3 regions of the Maccoyibacter intestinihominis genome follow, and region 1 is predicted to be linked to each of the others. Evidence: predicted binding sites of a transcription regulator. Region 1 holds the regulator's gene; each other region holds the start of a gene.
What was found. The regulator Rex, encoded in region 1, represses fermentation and respiration genes when NADH is low (regulators of the CRP and FNR family bind a similar motif). The targets are predictions, from matches to a motif close to ATTGTTAANTANTTAACAAT.
Positions count from the first base shown of each region.

Region 1 (2,198 bases):
TCTCCGCACCAAAGATATCATGCATATAGGAATAGATTTCCTTACTGTTGATCTCACGGTTCTGCTTTTTGATGATATTCTTTTTCAGATCGATCCGCACCTGTTTGATCCAGGCATCGATTTCTTTGATCTCTTCATCATTTGTGCGAAGTTTCTCATAACAGAACTCCATGCTTGCTAACATGAGTCTTTCATTTGCGTCTTTGATCTGTTTTGGCAGTTCTAACAGTTCATCCTCACATGCTTCTATCTTTTCATTTACTTCGTTGATCAGGCGGGTGTTCTCATCCATGATCTTATCATTTGACGGTCGGTTACTCTGCTCATCACTCTCATCCATATGTGCAACAATGCTCTCCATCAGACTGGCTTTGACTTTTTTTAAGTCTTTGATATCCTGATTTGCCTGCCCCTGTCTGGCTATGAGATGATTCAATTCTTCTTCCGTACTCTGAATCTCGTCTGATTTTCCATGAATCGCAAACAGCCGGTGCCACTTCTGGTCTAAGACCAGAATCGGTACTTTCTTATTGATCAAGGCTCCTTTGAAATATTCTTTCTCTTTCATGTGAAATCCCCGTCCCTACTCTATTTTTCTTTTGCTGACTGATTTTTTACAATGTTATAGGACAACTGCATCAGACTGTCGGACAGATGAACGTTCTCTACTACCACGTCCTTATCTGTCAGTTCTAAATCCACATGTGCAAAATTCCAGATCGCATGTACGCCGGAATCCACCAGTTTCTTTGCAACTGCGTCTGCCTTTTGTTTTGGCATGGTCAATGCCGCAATATCCACATCGTGTGTCTTTAAGAAGTCTTCCATTTCATCAATCATATGAATTTCTATTCCACGCACTGTCTTTCCTTTCAGTGCAGGATTTACATCAAACAGGGCAATGATCACAAAGCCCAGTTTCTCAAATTTTACATAATTCGCAAGTGCCTGCCCCAGATTACCGGCTCCGACTACAATAATATTGTGTCTTTGATTTAAGCCTAAAATCTTACCGATCTCATCGTGCAAAAATTTTACATTATATCCATATCCCTGCTGTCCGAATCCGCCAAAGTTATTCAGATCCTGGCGTATCTGTGACGCAGTGACATTCATTCTGCTGCTAAGTTCATTCGACGAGATACGCTCTACGCCTTCGTCTAAAAGTTCCCCTAAATATCTATAATATCTGGGCATTCTGCGAATTACTGCCTGTGAAATCTCTTTTTCCACTTTAATTCCTCCTAAGCCAACTACATATATTATAAGCATTTGTAGTTTTACTGTCAATGTGTCAAAAATTTAACTATCTTCTGACAGCACTTCCCACTGCTCATACAGAGCTTCGAGTTTTTCAGAAAAAACGGCTCGTTCGCTTCCAAGTTCATTTAATTTTGCGGAATTTACTGCAATCGCAGGGTCCTGACACTGCTCATCGATCTCGGCGATTTTCTGCTCGCACATTTCAATCTCGGCTTCTACTTTTTGCAGTTCATTGGCAATTTTTCTGCGGCGTGCCTGTTCCTGCTTTTGTTTCTGCCAGTCCTGTTTGTTCTCTGTCTCTGCTTTTTCTTTTGAAACGGTTTCTGCATCTGACGGCGTTAACGTTTCCTGCTCTGTACGTTTTTCTATATAATAGTCATAATTTCCCAGATAATTTGTCAGCACTCCGTTAGACAGATCCAGTATCCGGTGTGCCGTCTTATTGATAAAATAACGGTCATGGGACACGAAAAAGACGGTTCCCGTATAGTGGTTCAATGCCGATTCCAATATTTCTTTTGAAAAAATATCCAAATGATTCGTCGGCTCATCGAGAATTAAAAAATTCGCCTTGCCAAGCATCAGCTTTGCCAAAGACACACGTCCACGCTCTCCACCACTCAGATCACCGATTCTTTTAAAGACATCATCATTGGTAAACAAAAATGCCGCTAAGGTATTTCGCACCTGTGTATTGTTCAGTTCCGGATATGCATCACTGATCTCTTCAAACAGTGTTTTTTCCATATGGAGTACCTGATGCTCCTGGTCATAATATCCGATATAGACATTGCTTCCAAGCCGGATGACTCCCGCATCCTCTTTGAGCATTCCGTTTAATATCTTTAAGATCGTTGTTTTTCCGGTTCCGTTGTTTCCGATCAGGGCAACATGCTCTCCACGCTTGATCTCAAAATCCAGATTTTCAAACAGTT
Region 1 is NZ_JBBMEX010000006.1:16,991-19,188, reverse strand. It holds gene WMO43_RS06880 (hypothetical protein) at 1-568, opposite strand, end outside; gene WMO43_RS06875 (redox-sensing transcriptional repressor Rex) at 589-1,272, opposite strand; gene abc-f (ribosomal protection-like ABC-F family protein) at 1,303-2,198, opposite strand, start outside.

Region 2 (2,198 bases), on a different contig from region 1:
AAGCAGACGATTTTTGAAAACTGTGTGGCAGATGTCAACATTCCGGTAGGGGAAGTCTTTACCTCCCCGGTCTTAAAAGGTACCAACGGAAAACTGCATGTTTCACAGGTGTATTTAAACGAGCTTAACTTTTTGGATTTAGAGATGGATTTTTCTGACGGAAAGATTGTGAATTATACCTGTAAGAATTTTGAGAACGAAGAGGAAAACCGCAAATATATTCATGAAAATGTATTGAAGCACCATGATACGCTTCCAATGGGAGAGTTTGCGATTGGTACAAACACCACAGCATACTGTATGGCGAGAAAGTACGATATAGCGGCAAAACTGCCGATTTTGATCGCAGAAAAGACAGGACCTCATTTTGCGGTAGGCGATACCTGTTATTCCCATGCGGAGGACAATGCAGTCTTTAATCCGGATGGAAAAGAGATTGTTGCAAGAGATAATGAGGTTTCCCTGCAGCGAAAAGAGGATATGAGTAAAGCATATCTGAACTGTCATACGGATATTACGATCCCGTATGATGAATTAGGTGCGATCACCGTGATCCGTGCCGATGGAAGCACAGAGGACATTATTCGGGATGGAAGATTTGTAGTGCCGGGAAGTGAGGCATTAAATCAGCCACTCGATGAAATGTAAAATACAGATTTAACAAACAGGAGGAAGAAAAAATGGCAACAGTAGGAATAGTAATGGGAAGCGATTCAGACATGCCTGTTATGGCAAAGGCAGCAGAGATGCTTGACAGATTCGGGATTGATTATGAGATGAAGATCATTTCTGCACATCGTGAACCGGACATTTTCTTTGAATGGGCAAAGGGCGCAAAAGAGCGTGGAACCAAGGTGATCATCGCAGGAGCCGGAAAAGCAGCACATCTTCCAGGAATGTGTGCAGCTCTGTTTCCAATGCCGGTCATCGGAATCCCAATGAAAACGTCCGATTTAGGAGGAGTAGATTCCTTATATTCTATCGTACAGATGCCAAGTGGTATTCCGGTTGCAACAGTAGCGATCAATGGCGGACAGAATGCCGGAATCCTTGCAGCAAAGATCCTTGCAACTTCTGATGCAGCACTGCTTGAGAAGTTAGAAGCATACAGTGAAGAAATGAAAGATCAGGTAGTAGAAAAAGATAACAGATTACAGGAGACAGGTTATCAGGCATATTAATGGAAATGATTTCATCCGATAATGAGAAAAACTGTTCACTAATCATCTTGTTATTTTTTTAACAATCCGTTATAATAAATCTGCATTAGAAATACTAGCGAGAAAGGAAAGGATAACAGTATGCAGGAATTCAGTCAATGGGATGGTTTTGAAGGAAGACGCTGGAAAGAGGGCGTAAATGTCAGAGATTTTATCCAGAACAACTATACACCATATGAAGGTGATGAGTCTTTCTTAGAAGGAGCCACCGAGGCAACAGACAAGTTATGGGGCAGATTACAGGAGTTACAGAAGGAAGAGCGTAAAAAAGGCGGCGTTCTCGATATGGAGACCGAAGTAGTATCTTCCTTAACCGCTTATGGTCCTGGTTACATTGATGAAGGATTAAAAGATTTAGAGCAGGTAGTCGGTTTACAGACCGATAAACCGTTAAAACGTGCTTTTATGCCATATGGCGGAATCAAGATGGCAGAGCAGTCCTGCCGTATGTATGGCTATGAGCCAAGTGAAAAATTACATGAAATTTTTACAAAATACCATAAAACACATAACGATGCAGTGTTTGATATCTACACACCGGAGATGAAGCGTGCACGTCACAGCCACATTTTAACAGGACTTCCTGATACATACGGCCGTGGAAGGATCGTAGGCGATTACCGTCGTGTTGCACTTTACGGTATTGACTTTTTAATAGAGTCTAAGAAAAAAGACTTTGCAAAAACAGAGCGTCATGGAATGAGAAGAAAAGATTTCCAGATCCGTGAGGAGATTGCAGAGCAGATCCGTGCATTAAACGGCATGAAAGAAATGGCACAGATCTACGGATTTGATATTTCCGTACCGGCAAAAAATGCAAAAGAAGCTGTACAGTGGCTTTATTTTGGATATCTTGCAGCCATTAAGACACAGAACGGTGCAGCAATGAGCGTAGGCCGTATCTCCACATTCTTAGATATTTATATCGAAAGAGATATCAAAGCAGGAATCTTAACAGAGAGCGAAGCACAGGAACTG
Region 2 is NZ_JBBMEX010000002.1:305,362-307,559, forward strand. It holds gene WMO43_RS03445 (aminopeptidase) at 1-648, shown strand, start outside; gene purE (5-(carboxyamino)imidazole ribonucleotide mutase) at 681-1,181, shown strand; gene pflB (formate C-acetyltransferase) at 1,302-2,198, shown strand, end outside.
Region 2: pflB (formate C-acetyltransferase) is a predicted target of Rex. The motif match lies at 1,228-1,247, and genes of this name have one in related genera.

Region 3 (2,198 bases), on a different contig from region 1:
TCTCCGCAGAATATGAAGCCGAAATAGAAAAGCAGAAAGCATATGAGGCACAGTTAGAGGCACAAAAGGCAAAAGAAGACGCAGCAAGGATGAGTGAGATCAAGGCACAGGAAGCCGAAGGGGCAGATGGCTCCAAGGTGCAGACACAGGCGGGAGATTTAGAACTGTTAGCGGCACTGATCGAGTGTGAAGCAGGCGGAGAGCCATACGAAGGAAAGTTAGCAGTCGGCAGCGTAGTGCTGAATCGCGTGGCAAGCTCGCATTTTCCAAACAGCGTAGTCGGGGTCATATACCAGAGCGGTCAGTTTTCGCCGGTAGCAAGCGGTCGATTTGCAACCGTATTGGCAAGGGGAGCAGATGCTTCCAGTACACAGGCGGCACAGGAGGTCATCGGTGGCAGAATCACGGTCAAATGTCTCTATTTCCGGAGAAATAACGGAACGATCCAGGGAACAGTCATTGGCAATCATGTGTTCTATTAACTTGAAGTAAAAGCGGGATTTTGTACAAACTATACAAAAAATCCCCGCTTTTTTTCAATCTCGGAAAGGATTTTGATAAATTTTTAACAATAAGGTTTTTGTTGCATTTTTTAACAGATTATGCTATCATTATTAACGAAGTAAAGCTTAGGTTGAAGTACATAAATTCTTTTGATTTAAGCTTCGAGTAGTAAGGAATAAATTAAAAACTCAGCAGTTTTTCAATTTATTTTTTTTAAGTATGAGATTGTTAAAAAATTAACATCTCATCCACACAAAGAAATCATAAAAAGGAGAAGAAGAAATGGCAGAAAAAGTAGTTTTAGCAGGCGCATGTCGTACAGCAATCGGAACTATGGGAGGAGCTTTAAGCACAACTCCGGCTCCAGTTTTAGGATCTATCGTTATTAAAGAAGCATTAAACAGAGCTGGTGTACCAGCAGAAAAAGTTGATCACGTATATATGGGATGTGTAATCCAGGCAGGATTAGGCCAGAACGTAGCACGTCAGGCTTCCATCAAAGCAGGATTACCAATCGAGACACCGGCAGTTACAGTAAACGTTGTATGTGGTTCTGGTCTGAACTGCGTAAACATGGCTGCACAGATGATTAAAGCAGGAGATGCTGACATCGTAGTAGCAGGTGGTATGGAAAATATGTCTATGGCACCATACGCAGATATGAGCGGACGTTATGGACACAGAATGAACAACGCTACTTTAGTAGATACCATGGTAAACGATGCATTATGGGATGCATTCAACAACTACCACATGGGAATCACAGCAGAGAACGTAGCAGAGCAGTGGGGCTTAACTCGTGAGCAGTTAGACGAGTTCGCAGCAACTTCACAGCAGAAATGCGAAGCAGCTCAGAAAGCTGGAAAATTCAAAGATGAGATCGTTCCTGTAGAAGTTAAGAAGAAAAAAGAGACTGTTATCGTAGATACAGACGAAGGACCACGTCCTGGAACAACAAAAGAGAGCATCTCCAAATTACGCCCGGCATTCAAGCCAGACGGAATTGTTACAGCAGCTAACGCTTCCGGAATCAATGACGGAGCAGCAGCAGTTGTTGTTATGAGCGAGAAAGCAGCAAAAGAATTAGGCGTTAAGCCAATGGCTACATTCGTAGCAGGAGCACTTGGCGGAGTTGACCCATCTATCATGGGTGTTGGACCGGTTGCTTCCACAAAGAAAGTATTCGAGAAGACAGGCTTAACAATTGATGATATGGACTTAGTAGAAGCTAACGAAGCATTCGCAGCACAGTCCTTAGCAGTAGCACATGACTTAAACTTCGATATGAGCAAAGTTAACGTAAACGGTGGTGCGATCGCACTTGGACATCCGGTAGGAGCTTCAGGATGCCGTATCCTTGTTACACTGTTACACGAGATGCAGAGAAGAGACGCTAAGAAAGGTCTTGCAACACTTTGCATCGGTGGTGGAATGGGATGCTCTACTATCGTTGAGAGAGACTAATCAACAACAGGTATCAATAGCCGGTGTCTGATGACACCGGCATCAAAAGTTAATAAAATTCCATAAGGAGGAACTGACATGAAAGTTGGTATTATTGGAGCAGGAACCATGGGTTCCGGTATTGCACAGGCATTTGCACAGACAGAAGGATATGAAGTATGCTTATGTGATATTAATGACGAATTTGCAGCAAACGGAAAAGCTAAAATTGCAAAAGGATTTGAGAAGAG
Region 3 is NZ_JBBMEX010000005.1:95,801-97,998, forward strand. It holds gene WMO43_RS06315 (cell wall hydrolase) at 1-482, shown strand, start outside; gene WMO43_RS06320 (acetyl-CoA C-acetyltransferase) at 787-1,968, shown strand; gene WMO43_RS06325 (3-hydroxyacyl-CoA dehydrogenase family protein) at 2,047-2,198, shown strand, end outside.
Region 3: WMO43_RS06320 (acetyl-CoA C-acetyltransferase) is a predicted target of Rex. The motif match lies at 554-573, and genes of this name have one in related genera.